DNA from 2 places in the Cupriavidus sp. FW306-01-F10A genome. Region 2 is predicted to be linked to the other one. Evidence: predicted binding sites of a transcription regulator. Region 2 holds the regulator's gene; the other holds the start of a gene.
The links. Region 2 encodes FNR, which switches genes on or off when oxygen is low (the NO sensors DNR and NnrR bind a similar motif). Its sites were predicted from a motif close to TTGATNNNNATCAA; they were not measured.

Region 1 (7,296 bases), on a different contig from region 2:
GTGGTGCTGCCCGCCACCGGGCTGCCGCTGGCATGGTGGGCCGGCACCATGGCGCTGGTCGGCGTGGGCGTGCTGCCGGTCACGGCCATGCTCGGCAAGATCGTGCCGTTCCTGGCCTGGCTGCACCTGCGCCGGCTGCTGCCGCCGCGCGCGCGGGTGCCGGCCATGCAGGCCATCATCGTGCCGGGCCGGCAACGGCGGCAGGCATGGCTGCTGCTGGCTGCCTACGTCCTGCTGCTGGCGGTGCCGCTGGCGCCGGCGCCGCTGGCCCGCGCTGGCGGCGTGCTGCTGGCGGGGGCCAATGCGTGGCTGGGGTGGCAACTGCTGGGAGCGTTGCGATGCATGCGGGAGATGAGGAAGCGCGGCGGATTACCGCCGCGCATTGCTGACAAGGTTCCCATGCCGCCGGTTTGCTCCCCTCTCCCGCCTGCGGGAGAGGGGCCGGGGGAGAGAGCAGGCGCCGGCATACCGACGCGCCTCACTTCGTAGACACTCCGGCCTTCTCCCCCACCCCTCTCCCGCAAGCGGGCGAGGGGAGCCTTGTTCGCGCGGCGTTGGCTACGGCACGCACAACAGGCATGCGTCAGGCTGGTGTCGGGGCTTGGGTCAGCCCCGCAGGCTTTTCCCCCGTCAACAGGTAATGCATCAGCTCCGCCACCGGCCGGATCGCCTCGCCGAAGGGCAACGCACCCCGGCCGCGGAAGAACAGGCCGCGCTCCACGTCGCCGCGCACGGCCTGCGCCAGCTTCAGGTCGATGCAGAACTGGCCGATGCGGGCAATGCCGTCGCGCAGCCCGCACGCCTGCAGGCAGTCGAAGCCTTCCAGGCACTCACGCGGCTTGGCGCGGCGCTGCAACCGCGACTCGCTCGACAGGTAGCGCGACAGCCACGGCGTCAGCACCGCGCGCGCGGGCAGCCCGGCCACGCTGGTGAACTCGCGCAGGGTCTCGGGCCGCGCCGTGGCCAGCACCTGCTTGAAGGCCGGGTGGGCATCGCATTCCTCGGTCACGGCGAAGGCCGTGCCCAGCTGCACCGCGGCGGCGCCCTCGCCCAGCCAGTGGCGCACCTTGGCATGGCTGTCGATGCCGCCGGCCAGGATCAGCGGAATGCTGTCCCAGGCCAGCCCGAGCTGCGCAAACAGCTCGCGGCATTCGGCCAGCACGCGCGAAAACGAGAAGCGCGGCTCTGACAGGTCCTGGATGGTGGCCGCGCCCAGGTGGCCGCCGGCATGCGCCGGATGCTCGACCACGATGGCATCGGGCAGGCGGCCCTTCTTCATCCAGCGGCGCAGCACCAGGCCGATGCCGCGCGCCTCGGACAGGATCGGGATCAGCGCCACCCTGGGGTGGCTGGCGGTCAGCTCGGGCAGGTCCAGCGGCAGGCCGGCGCCCATGACGATGGCATCGGCGCCGCTTTCACAGGATTGCCGCACCAGCGCGGCGTGCGAGCCCACCGCCTTCATCACGTTGACGGCGATCAGCCCGCGGCCCTCGGATGCCGTGCGCGCGGCACGGATCTCGCGATCCAGCGCTTCGAGGTTGGCGGCTTCGATGGCGGGCTTGTCACGGCTGCCGCGGGTGCGTTCCATCAGGTCGGGGTGGTGGTGGCGCAGGTCGATGCTGGCGATGGTGCCGACGCCGTTCTCGCGCGCGACGGCGCCGGCCAGCCGGTGGGCCGAGATGCCGATGCCCATGCCGCCCTGCACGATGGGCAGCAGGCGGCGGCCGGCCAGCTTGAGCCAGGGTTGATTCATAAAATCTCCGGAAGAGGATGGGCGCGGGGCCGGCGTGCGGCCAGCCGCGTGGATGACCGGGCAAGCGTGGCACAGCGGCACGGGCCGGCGTTTGCCGCAGGTCAAGCGCGCGGTGGTGGCCTGCCATCGGCCTACGCCAACCGGCATAGGCCAACGCGGGCGGTGTGCCGTTGGCGTGGGTTTGCGCGCGGTCAAGCCCCTGCTGCAAGCGCTTGGCTAGCATCGGCCGCTGTCTTCATCTTCGCGCCGCCGCCGGCGCCATCACCGATGACCCCTGCCTCCCCAGCCCCATCCACCGCGGCGAACGTGCCGCGCCGGCCCCAGCTCGTTGCGCCCGCCGGTTCGCTGGCGGCCCTGCGCATGGCGCTGCAGCACGGCGCCGACGCGGTCTACCTGGGCCTGCGTGATGCCACCAACGCGCGCAACTTCGGCGGCCTGAACTTTACCGAGGCCGACATCCGCACCGGCGTGGCCGAAGCCCACGCGCGCGGCGCCGAGGTGCTGTTCGCGATCAACACCTTTGCCCAGATGGGCGCGGTGGCCCAATGGCAGCGCGCGGTCGATGCGGCGGCGGACCTTGGCGCCGACGCGGTCATCATGGCCGACGCCGGCCTGATGGGCTATGCCTGCGAGCGCCATCCGGGGTTGCGGCTGCACCTGTCGGTGCAGGGTTCGGCCACGCATGCCGACGCCATCGAGCTGATGCGCGAGCGCTTCCATATCCGCCGCGTGGTGCTGCCGCGCGTGCTGTCGCTGGCGCAGATCGGCAAGCTGGCGCGCCAGACCAGCGTGGAGCTGGAGGTGTTCGGCTTCGGCAGCCTGTGCGTGATGGCCGAGGGGCGCTGCCTGCTGTCCTCCTACGCCACCGGCGACTCGCCCAACAACAAGGGCGTCTGCTCGCCCGCGCACGCGGTGCGCTGGACCGAGCAGGACGGGACCATGCAGGCGCGGCTGTCGGGCATCCTGATCGACAGCTATGCGCCGGGCGAGCCGGCCGGCTATCCCACGCTGTGCAAGGGCCGCTTCGAGGTGGAGGGCGAGCGCGGCTACGTGCTGGAAGAGCCCACCAGCCTCAATGCGCTGTCGCTGCTGCCGGCGCTGATCGACATGGGCATCGCTGCCATCAAAATCGAAGGCCGGCAGCGCAGCCCGCGCTATGTGGGCGATGTGGTCGGCGTGCTGCGCGCGGCCATCGACGCGGCCTGCGCCGATCCGGCGCGCTTCGTGCCGCGGCAAGAGTGGCAGAGCACGCTGGGGCGCCATGCCGAAGGCGACCAGGTCACGCAAGGCGCCTACGACCGGCCGTGGCGGTGACACCCATGACATCGATCTGCCTTGAACCGGCCATGACGGAGCTTCCCATGCCAGAGATTGCCGCGGCCGCGATGCCGCAAACCATAGCGATGCCCGACTTCGGCATCGCCCTGGGCCCACTGCTGTACTACTGGCCGCGCGAGGCCGTGATGCAGTTCTATGCGTCGGTCGCCGATGCGCCGGTCGACCGCGTCTATCTCGGCGAGACCGTCTGTACGCGCCGCCATGAAGTCCGCCATGCGCAATGGCTGGAGATTGCGCAGATGCTGCGCGATGCCGGCAAGGAGGTGGTGCTGTCGACGCCGGTGCTGGTGGAGTCCGACACCGATATCGCCTGGATGCGGCGCGCCTGCGCGCAGGACGACTACCTGGTCGAGGCCAACGATCTGGGCGCGGTGCGCTGCATGGCAGGGCGGCCCTTTGTCGGCGGCCCCCACCTCAATGTCTACCACGCCGATACGCTGGCGTGGCTGGCCGGGCTGGGCGCGGCCGGCTGCGTCGCGCCGGTGGAGATGGATGGCGGAACGCTGGCCGCGCTGGCAGCGGCGCGCCCCACCGGCATGCGCCTGGAAGCCTTTGTCTGGGGCCGGCTGCCGCTGGCGTTCTCGGCGCGCTGCTTTACGGCGCGCCACCATCGCCTGCGCAAGGACAGTTGCGAGTTCCGCTGCATGGATTATCCCGACGGCCTGGTGGCCGCCACCGGCGAGGGGCAGGCGTTCTTCACGCTCAACGGCGTGCAGACGCAGAGCGCCACCTGCCTGGACCTGTGCGCAGAGGCGTTGGCGATGGCGCGCATGGGCGTGGGGATGCTGCGTGTGAGTCCGCACTCATCCGGCACGCTGCAGGTGGTGCAACAGCTCGCGGCGATTCGTGCTGGTGAACAGGCACCCGCTGGCAGCGGCATCACCCCGGCCGGCGCCCAGCCCTGCAACGGCTACTGGCACGGCAGCGCGGGCATCGCCTGGGAGGCCCGGGCATGAGCGCGCTGCACAAGCTGATCGCGGGCGTGCACCGGCGCATGCCCGCCCGTGCCAGGGCGCTGCCGCTGATGGCGGCGCTGGAGCTGGCGCGCCGGGCGGGATGGCTGGAGCCACCGGCCGCACTGGACGGACACGCCTTCCTGCTGACGGTGCAGGACCTTGGGCTGGCCGTGCCGTTCCGCTGCGAAGGCGGGCGCTTTCGTGCCGCGGCAGCGGACGCCGAGCCTGAGCTGACGCTGCGCGCCTGCGCGGTCGACTACCTGCGCCTGCTGGGCGGCGAGGCCGATACCGACACGCTGTTCTTCCAGCGCCGGCTGGTGATCAGCGGCGATACCGCGCTGGGCCTGGAGGTCAAGTACTGGCTCGACGCCGCGCCGCGGCCCGCATGGGTCAGCCAGGCGGCGGCGCGGCTGGTGGCCTTGCACGGCGCCACCGTGGGGCGGGCAGGTGCGGCGTCGTAGCCGTACCGCTCAGGCGTCGCCGTCCAGCATGAAGCGGTTGCGTCCCGCGCGCTTGGCCCGGTACATCGCGCTGTCGGCGCGGTGCAGCAGCGGCTCCAGCCGCGGCGCTTCCGGCACGGTCCAGACCGCGCCCACGCTGATGGTGACCACCGGCTGCACCGGCGTGCCGTTGTGCGCGATGCCGAGATCGCGCACAACGGCCACCATGCGGCGCGCCACGTCACGGGTCTCTTCACGCGTGGCGCCGGGCAGCACCGCCGCGAATTCCTCGCCGCCCAGACGGGCGCAGAACTGCTCGCCGGACAGCGTGCGGGCCAGGGCGCCGGCAATCTGCCGCAGGCAGTCGTCGCCGGCCACGTGGCCATGCAGGTCGTTGTATTGCTTGAACTGGTCCACATCCAGGATCAGCAGGCCCAGCGCCTGGTTGCGCTCGCACGCCCGGGTCACGGCCGCGATCGACTCGCGCTGGAAGTAGCGCCGGTTGCGGATGCCGGTCAGGGCGTCGATGTCCAGGTCGGCCTGCACCTGCCACAACTGCTCCTCGGTCTGGCCGAGCCGCGCGGTCAGGGCCAGCTCGCGCGACTGGAAGCGGCTGATGTCGCGCAAAAACAGCAGGCTGCCGATCTGCCTGCCGTCCAGGCGGGCGACACGCTCCACGGTGAGCTCGAAGGGCGCGCCCGGCGGCACGAAGGGCGTGGCCGCGAGGCTGGCAGTCTCGGCAGGCGAGTGCTGCAGCGCGGCTTCCCAGCCGGAGGGCAGGGGGTCGCCGCGGCGCAGGGCCGGCCAAAGCTGCGCGGCGGCCGGGTTGAATTCGACGATGACGCCGTGGCTGTCGACGATCACGCAGCCCTCGCTGAGGGCATCGAACACCCGCAGGCGGGCGTAGTGGCCGATATCGTCAAGGTGCGTGCGCAGCGCGCAGAACCAGACCAGCACCGCCATCAGCGAGAACGTCGCCGGCGTCAGGTCCCCGCCCAGCGGCCCGGTCCAGCGGTTGAGGTAGGCGACATTGGCAACCAGGGGCAGGGCCAGGCCCGACGCCAGGATGGCGCGGCCCCGCCGCGACAAGGCCCCATTGGGCACTTCAGCCGTCACCAGGAAATACAGGCTCACCCCCAGCAGCAGGTACGACCAGGCCGCCACCGCGGCATAGCCGATGCCGTGGTCGAACACCGCGCCCGGCAATACCCCGGGAGGCATCAGCGTGATGCGCGGCCAGATCAGCCGGTGGCGCTCGTTGGTGAAGACCATCACCACAGTGACCACCGCCACCAGCACGGGCAGCCACAGCCTGGACCAGGGCACCACATAGCGCGGGCGGCTCAGGTGCACCATCGCCACCAGCCAGCCGATCGGCACGGCGACGATCCCGAGGTACTGGATCTTGGCCCACAGGATGCGCCCTTCCAGGTCCGTGGAGCTGATCTCGAGCAGGCGGCCGCCGCTCCAGGTCGCCGCGCCGAATGCCAGCACCAGGAACGCCTGGACGGTCGGATCGTCGCGCCGCGGCCAGGTGGCGATGGCCATGCCGATGCAGGCGACCACGGCGACGGTAAGCAGGAGAACCAGGGAATATGAGGGCATTGAAGGCGGAGCGCGTCCCGAGACCCGGGCGTTGGTTCCGGCGATCCGCGATCTCGTCAGCCAGCATGATACCGGGCTGCGCGGCTGGCTTGGCAGTGGGTGCGCCGATGCAACAGGTGGCAGGCAAGGGGCGCGCGCGCGCCACTACCTGGCGCCGGGCGAACCGATCGGGATGATCGCCGCGACGGCGCAAGGCGGGGGCGGCCGGGTCATGCCGGCCGCGGGGTTTCGCGGACCAGCCAGAAGGGGACGTCGGTGACGTCCTTTTGCATGCCTTGCCAGTCAGGCATCAGGCCCCGCGTCAGCAGGTGGCCCCAGCCATCGATCCACTTCTGCTGGGTCCGCGCGTACAGTTCCAGCATGGCCGACGCATAGTGCAGCGGGCCGCCGATCAGCGGCAGCTCGCAGGCAATCTCGCGCGCGTAGAAGGCCTCTGGCTGCGGCGCGAGGATCGAGCCCATGGCATCGAACTGCAATTCTTCATACATGGTGCGGGCGAACTCCAGGTTGAGCTCGGCCATGCGGCGCCAGTTGTCCGCCAAGTCGGCCTGCATGGCCTCGACCTGGTGCGCGCCGGAGAAGAAGGTGGGAAACGGCCAGAAGCCGAGCGGCCAGAAGACTTGCGTTGCGGTCATCATCACGGGGATCTCCGGTGGTGGGGCGTGCGCGCAGCGGGGCGGCAGTTGCTGCACACGGCGATACCGCGATACGGGCGGCGGCACACCCGGACTAGCTTATGCGGTAACGGCGCGCATCGCCATGCCGGCATCCTGGCACCCTAGTGTGTCAATTACTTGCACCCCAGCCGCCTGGCCAGCTTATGCAGGTTGCTGGCATCGATACCCAGCTGGCGCGCTGCCTGCGCCCAATTGCCGCCCTGGTCCTTCAATGCCTGTTCGATGCAGGCGCGCTGGGTTTGCTCGACCGCGTCGCGCAGGGTGATGCCTGCGGCAAGCGCCGGGGCGGCGAACGCGCTGGCCATGCCGGCGCCGGCATGGTGTGCCGCGGGCACTTCCAGTCCGTCGAGGTCGAGCAGTTCAGGCTCCAGCGTCACGATGTCATTGCGGCCCGCGCCGCGGCTGACGGCACGCAGCGCCGCGCGGCTGATCACGTGTTCCAGCTCGCGCACGTTGCCGGGCCAGCGGTAGCTGCGCAGCGCAGCCTGCGCACCGCCTGACAGCCGCAGGCTGCGCAGCCCCAGGCG
Region 2 (7,296 bases):
CGACCACCCGTTCCTGTGGGGCTCCAAGCGCACCGGTCCCGACCTGGCACGCGTGGGCGGGCGCTACTCGGATGACTGGCAGCGCATCCACCTGCGCAATCCGCGCGACGTGGTGCCGGAATCGGTGATGCCATCGTACCCGTGGCTGGAAAGGGCCGAGCTGCCCACCAACGACATCCAGGCCCGCATGCGCGCGCTGGTGCGCCTGGGCGTGCCGTACACGGATGCCGAGATCGCCAAGGCACCGGACGAGCTCAAGGGCAAGACCGAAGAAGATGCGCTGGTTGCCTACCTGCAAGGCCTGGGTACCAACCGCCGCAACGTCCGCGTGGATTCCGCCGCGGCCGCGGCACCCAAGGAGTAAGCCATGGCCATGATCACTGCCATTGCGACCGTCGTGTCGATGGTCGTCTTCCTGGGGATCTGCTGGTGGGCCTGGTCCGCCGGCCGGCAGGCCGCCAACCGGGAATCCGCCATGCTGCCGTTCGCGCTGCCTGACGAAACCACGACAACATCGAGCCGGAACACCTAGCCATGAGCGATTTCATTTCCGAATTCTGGAGTTATTACATTGCCGCTATCGCGCTCATCGGCATCGTCTGGTGCGTGTGGCTGCTGTTCTCGCAACGCAAGGTCGCCAAGACCGCCGGCGGCACTGAAGACACCGGCCATGTCTGGGACGGTGACCTGCGCGAGCTGAACAACCCGTTGCCGCGCTGGTGGATGTGGATGTTCCTGCTGGCCTGCATCTTCAGCCTGGCCTACCTGGTGCTGTACCCGGGACTGGGTTCGTATGCCGGCGTGCTGAAGTTCTCCACGCAGGGCGAACTTGCCGCGCACCGCGCGGCGCAGGAGAAAATGCAGAACGAGATCTACGCCAAGTACCTGAAGATGGACGTCAAGCAGGTAGCGGCGGATCCGCAGGCGCGCGAGATCGGCCAGCGCCTGTTCCTGAACTACTGCGCACAATGCCACGGCTCGGACGCGCGCGGCAGCCGCGGCTTCCCGAACCTGACGGACAGCGACTGGCTCTATGGTGGCGAACCCGACATCATCCAGCAGACCATCACCAAGGGCCGCAATGGCGTGATGCCGCCGTTTGCCGCGGCCATCGACGCCAAGCAGGCGGGCGACGTGGCGCAATACGTGCGCTCGCTGTCGGGCCTGTCGTCGGACCCGATCCGTGCGTCGCGTGGCGAGGGCGCCTTCAAGACGACCTGCGTGGCATGCCACGGCGCCGGCGGCAAGGGCAACCAGGCGCTCGGCGCGCCCAACCTGGCGGACAACGTCTGGCTGTATGGTAGCTCGGAAGGCAGCATCGTCGACGCCATCCTGAAGGGCCACAACAACCACATGCCCGCGCATGAGGAGATCCTGACGCCTGAACGCATCCGGATGCTGACGGCCTATGTCTGGGGTTTGTCCAACACTGGGGGCGGAGCCGGGCAATGACCGACGACTCATGTGAGCGGGCGCTGGCAGCTCGCGGGAGAGCATGCCCATGAACGCACCCGGGACCGAAGAAATGGCCCGGGCGGCCGACCTGCAACGGTCGGCCGCTGCGCCGGGCGAGACCTCTGACGAAACGCTCTACGAGGTCCGCCGCAAGATCTACCCGCGCTCGGTGACGGGCGCCTTCTCCAGCTGGCGGGTCTGGCTGGTGATCCTGACCCAGCTGATCTACTACGGCACGCCCTGGCTCCAATGGAATGACCGCCAGGCCGTGCTGTTTGACCTTGGCGAGCGCAAGTTCTACATCTTCGGGCTGGTGCTGTGGCCGCAAGACGTCATCTACCTGGCGGTGCTGCTGGTCATCTCGGCGCTGGCGCTGTTCCTGTTCACGGCGATCGCGGGGCGGCTGTTCTGCGGCTATGCCTGTCCGCAGACGGTCTACACCGAGATCTTCATGTGGATCGAGCGGCGGGTCGAAGGCGACCGCATCGCCCGCATCCGGCTCGACGGCGATCCGTGGAGCCTGCGCAAGTTCCGTCTCAAGGCGACCAAGCACTTCCTGTGGGTGCTGATTGCGCTCTGGACCGGCTTTACCTTCATCGGCTATTTCGCACCGATCCGCGAACTGGGCGGCGAGGTGCTCAGCCTGTCGCTGGGGCCGTGGCAGTCGTTCTGGATGCTGTTCTACGCGTTCGCCACCTGGGGCAATGCGGGCTTCATGCGCGAGCAGGTGTGCAAGTACATGTGCCCGTATGCGCGCTTCCAGAGCGTGATGGTGGATCGCGATACCTATGTCGTGACCTACGACGTCGGCCGCGGCGAGCCGCGCGGCAGCCGGTCGCGCAAGACCGACCACCACAAGGCGGGGCTTGGCGACTGCGTCAACTGCAGCATCTGCGTGCAGGTGTGCCCGACGGGCATCGATATCCGCGACGGCCTGCAGTACGAGTGCATCGGCTGCGGCGCCTGCATCGACGCCTGCGACCAGGTCATGGACAAGATGGCATATCCGCGCGGCCTGATCCGGTACACCTCGGAAAACGCGATGCGCAAGGGCTTGTCCGCGGCGGCATCGCGCAAGCGCCTGCTGCGCCCGCGCGTCGTTATCTATTCCGTGATCTGGGTGGCACTGCTGGCCGGGTTCATGGCTTCGATCGCGCTGCGCACGCCGCTGAAGGTCGACATCATCCGCGACCGTGGTGCGCTCGGCCGTGAAGTGGAAGGCCGCTGGATCGAGAATGTCTATCGCCTGCAGCTGATCAACACCACCGAAGCGCCGATGCAGATCAGCGTGCGCGCCGACAGCGACGAATTGAAGAACCTGACGGTGGAATACGACAAGCAGGCCGAATCGCTGGCGCCGACGTCCAACCGGTTGCTGCCGATCCGGATCCGCGTGCCGATCGAGGCCGCGGCGCAGGGCACGCACAAGATCAACGTGACAGTGACGAGCGAAGGCACGGAGCGGGGGCATGCCGAAATCCGGCAATCCACCAGTTTCATCGTGCCGCGCGATTTGTGAAGCTAGTCGTCAAGATGAAGGGGGCAAGATGAGTCAGCAAGGCAATCCGTGGTGGAAGGAGCCGTGGCCGTGGCTGTTGATGAGCGGCCCGCTGGTGGCGATGGTGGCGTGCGGCGTGACAATCTGGCTGGCATCCACGCATCCGGACATGCCGGTGCAGGGTGCAACGCGCCATGGCCTGGTGGTCGAGAAGGTCGACGCCGCGCCGCCCAAGGCTGCCGCTGTGAGGCAGCCATGAGGTTGCGCTGGCTGATGTGGGTACTCTGGCCGGCGTTCCTGATGGCTGGGTTTGCGACCGCGACGGTGTTTTCGGTGGTGGATCCCGGTGACCTGAACTTCTTCGGCCAGCCGATCGAAGCGTCCCGCGAATCGGTCTACACCATCGGCTTCCTGATGGCCTGGGTGTTCTGCGCGTTGTCCAGCGGACTGACGCTCTACACCATGCCGACGCGGCTCAGCGATACCGACGAACTGGAGTAAGCGGGCTGCCGTGAGGCCTGCGCTGTCATGGCCGGATGCGGCCATGACAGCGCCTTGGCCGCTTAGCAGGAGCGGCTGTAGAGTTGCTTGATGCCGTCGATGTCCACGAGCTTGACGTGGCGCTGGCGAATCTGGATCAGGCCGGCTTCGGCAAAGCGAGAGAACAGGCGGCTGACGGTTTCGAGCTTCAGGCCCAGGTAGCTGCCGATCTCTTCGCGGCTCATGCGCATCACGAACTCGGACGCCGAATAGCCGCGCGCCGACAGGCGCTCAGAGAGGTTGATCAGGAAGGCGGCAAGGCGTTCCTCGGCGCGCATCGAGCCCAGCGTGACCAGCATCAGTTGGTCATGCGTGATTTCCTTGCCCATCAGGCGCAGGAACTGCTGCTGCAGCGACGGCAGGTCTGCCGACAGCGATTGCAACTCGCTCATGCGGACCACGCAGACTTCGGTGTCCTCCAGCGCGGCGGCATCGGAGGCATGCTGCATCTCGCCCAGCCCGTCGAGACCGACAATTTCGCCGGGCAGGTGGAAGCCGGTAATCTGCGAGCGGCCGTCTTCAGTGGTGACGTGGGTCTTGAGCGTGCCAAAGCGCACGGCATAGACCGCGGTGAGCGGATCGCCCATGCGATACAGGGTTTCACCCTTGTGCACACGGATGCGTTCCTGAACCAGCGTGTCCATCTTGGCAAGGTCTTGCTGCGACATGCCGACCGGAAGGCACAGCTGCCCCATCGCACAGGTGGAGCAGCGGGGTGACATCTCGGTAATGGGAATGGAGGTGAGCAATTGGAACCTGCTAGAAATGGCAGCGAGGGCGCGATAAGGACATTTTACCGTGCGATGTGATGTGGTAGGGAGTGAGAATTGACATTTGGCGTACTGATCAGCGTTTTTCTGCTGGCTTTGCTGGGCGGGGTCCACTGCGCTGCCATGTGCGGCGGCGTGGCGCTGGCCGTGGAGCAACGCCGCGGGGCGGCGGCGACGATCAGTCTTGTGCCCAGCCGTGCCGCCTGGCTGGGCGAGTTGCTGATAATGCACCTGGGCCGGATCTCGACCTATATGCTGCTTGGGGCCGCGCTGGGCGCGGTCGGTGCTTCGGCGTGGAAGCTGGACTATCTGCCGGTGCAGCGCTGGCTGTTCGGCGCAGGCAGCGTCATGCTGCTGTGGTCGGGCTGGCGGTTGCTGCGCGGCAACACTTTTACCGTCGACTGGCTGGAGCGGCTGGCGGCGCGTGCCGGCGCAACGGTGGCGCGCCGGCTGGCTGGCGTGGCACGCGGCATGCCGTCGTTTGTGCGCGCACGCGGCGGCCTGGCGCGGCGATATGGCGTGGGCCTGGCGTGGGGACTGGTGCCGTGCGGCATGGTCTATGGGGCGCTCACGCTGGCGCTGCTGGCGGGAAATGCGGCGTCCGGCGCACTCGTGATGGGCGTGTTCGGGCTCGGCACACTGCCTAACCTGCTGGTGCTCTCCGGCCTGTCGGGCTATTTGCGTACGCTGTCGCGACGTCCCGGCGTGCGCCTGGGTGCCGGCCTGGCGGTGATGGCGTTCGGCGGCCTTGGCATTGCGCGAGCGGTGCTGTTGCCACATTCGCTGGCCGAGCATGGATTCTGCCTGGTGTTCTGAGGCGCCGGCGCCGCGCGGGCAACGGATGATGGTTGCAGGCGGGGGCGGGAATGCCATACAATCGCCAACATTGCGGTATCGCGCGGCGTCTTGTGAGCCGCGGTAAGCAGCGGGCGAGCAGCGCCAGGCGGCCTTCATACCAGAAGGCGAGTTCAGGGCAGGGGAAGCGGAAGGTTTTCGATGCCCGTCCCGTCCCCAAAGTCCATCCGGTTCAAAAGATCTGGTTCAAAAGTCCGGCTGGCACTGCGGTGTTGGCGATGCCGGCCTTGCTCCCGATACCCGTTTTTCTTGCGTCCGAGGCCTTCAGTTCGCTGACAGCGACGTCCGATATGTGCGGACGCGCTACGCAAGAGGTTCGCTGGCTGGCCCATAACGGCATGCGAACGATCTCCTGCCGGAACGCCCGGCAACTCGATGCAAAGATAGGGAAGTGCACGGCTTGGATGCAGCAGGTATCCGGCTAGCTGCGCAATGAGATGGCGGTGGCTTTCGCACCGCTGTATCCAAAATCTCCGGTGCCCCGGATCCGTCCGGGAGCAGGTGCAAAGACAGGCTGCACACCATCAACATGAATACCCAAGAGGCGAAGATCGTCCTCGAGACGGCGCTGATCTGCGCGCAGGAACCGCTGCGCGTCAATGATCTGCGGCGGCTGTTTGACGACGACGTCGGCGCAGACACCATCCGCGTGCTGCTTGATGAACTGCGCCAGGACTGGCGGCCGCGCGGCGTGGAACTGGTGGCGCTGGCCAGCGGCTGGCGCTTCCAGAGCCGGCCGGAAATGCGTGAATACCTGGATCGGCTGAATCCTGAAAAGCCGCCAAAATATTCGCGCGCGGTGATGGAAACACTGGCGATCATTGCCTACCGGCAGCCGGTGACCCGCGGCGATATCGAGGAAATCCGCGGCGTGACGGTCAGCACGGAAGTCATCAAGAAGCTTGAGGACCGCAGCTGGATCGAGGTGATCGGACACCGCGACGTGCCGGGCAGGCCGGCGCTGTATGCGACCACCAAGGCGTTCCTGGACGATCTTGGCCTGCGTACGCTGGATGAGCTGCCGCCGCTGGAAGATGCCCAGGCGCAGGCGCAGGCAACCCTGCTGGAACAGCAGGCCATCAATTTTGAAGACCTGGCTGCAAACAAGGCGGCCAGCGCCGACGAAGAGGCTTTTGCCGACCCCGCCGCGCACGCAGCGGATGTGGCTGAAGCATCCGTCGCAAACGAAGCCGAGACGACCGGCCCGGTCGACCAAGGCGCCAATGGCTTTGACGCGCAACCGCTGCAAGCTGCAGCCGACGATGCCGCCGAGGCCGCTTCCACCGAACCAGCCGCACCCAATCCGGACGGGGCGCGGGGCGATTTGCCGGACAACGGCACCCCGCCGCACCCGAGCGAGCACGACGAGCGCGTGCCGAACTGAACAACATGCAACATCCGATAGTGAATATCTTGTCTGATTCCGTTGAGCAAGACACCCGCAATGCGGGCGCACCCGCCGACACCGGCGCCGCAGAACCCGGATCGGGCAGCGAAGCCGCGCCCCGCCGCAAGGGGCTGCGCCGCGGGCTGAGGAACCTGGTCGCATCGCGCCGCCAGGCACAGGACCGCGGCGAGGGCGCCGAAGGCGCCGGCGGCCAGGCCGATGCCGGTGAAGCGGGCGCCGCACAGGCGGCGGGCGGTGCGCGCGCTGGCCAGCGTGGCCGCGGCAAGCGCAAGACGGGGCAGGGCGAGGGCGGCCAGGGTAGCCAGGGCGGCCAGGGCACCAGCAAGGCAGACAAGGTGGACCGCGCGGCCAGGGCCGAAGGCACCGACAAGCCCGAGCAGCCCGGCCGCAAGCGCAAGCCGGTCCAGCGCTCGGGCAAGGCGGCAGCGCCGGGCGAGGCGCAGGGCACCGGCGCGCGGCAGCAGGGCCGCCGCAAGGATGGCGGCAAGCCGCAGGCGCCCCGCAAGGGCCAGGGCGGCGGGGACAAGACCGCGGCGAGCAGCGAAGACCTGTTCCGCTTCGTGATCTCCGAGCAGTACGACAACGAAGACACCGTCATTCCGCGCACCAAGGCCAAGCCGGTGCGCGAGCTGTCGGCCGACGACGACGCGCCCAAGCTGCACAAGGTGCTGGCCGAGGGCGGGCTGGGCTCGCGCCGCGAGATGGAAGAACTGATCCTGCAGGGCCGCGTTTCGGTCAACGGCCTGCCGGCCCATATCGGCCAGCGCATC

Region 1: a site for FNR is predicted at 1,845-1,858, ahead of ubiU (ubiquinone anaerobic biosynthesis protein UbiU). Genes of this name have one in related genera too.

The regions. Positions count from the first base shown of each region.
Region 1 covers NZ_JBYSYA010000029.1:16,164-23,459, reverse strand. The annotation lists gene AC3WLF_RS27880 (hypothetical protein) at 1-489, shown strand, start outside; gene AC3WLF_RS27875 (NAD(P)H-dependent flavin oxidoreductase) at 584-1,753, opposite strand; gene ubiU (ubiquinone anaerobic biosynthesis protein UbiU) at 2,021-3,067, shown strand; gene AC3WLF_RS27865 (U32 family peptidase) at 3,115-4,047, shown strand; gene ubiT (ubiquinone anaerobic biosynthesis accessory factor UbiT) at 4,044-4,508, shown strand; gene AC3WLF_RS27855 (histidine kinase N-terminal 7TM domain-containing protein) at 4,518-6,092, opposite strand; gene AC3WLF_RS27850 (polyhydroxyalkanoate granule-associated phasin) at 6,302-6,730, opposite strand; gene norR (nitric oxide reductase transcriptional regulator NorR) at 6,883-7,296, opposite strand, start outside.
Region 2 covers NZ_JBYSYA010000008.1:202,656-209,951, reverse strand. The annotation lists gene ccoO (cytochrome-c oxidase, cbb3-type subunit II) at 1-364, shown strand, start outside; gene AC3WLF_RS14635 (cbb3-type cytochrome oxidase subunit 3) at 368-532, shown strand; gene ccoP (cytochrome-c oxidase, cbb3-type subunit III) at 535-1,452, shown strand; gene ccoG (cytochrome c oxidase accessory protein CcoG) at 1,502-2,974, shown strand; gene AC3WLF_RS14620 (hypothetical protein) at 3,003-3,212, shown strand; gene AC3WLF_RS14615 (hypothetical protein) at 3,209-3,454, shown strand; gene fnr (fumarate/nitrate reduction transcriptional regulator Fnr) at 3,517-4,242, opposite strand; gene AC3WLF_RS14605 (sulfite exporter TauE/SafE family protein) at 4,321-5,079, shown strand; gene scpB (SMC-Scp complex subunit ScpB) at 5,648-6,502, shown strand; gene rluB (23S rRNA pseudouridine(2605) synthase RluB) at 6,508-7,296, shown strand, end outside.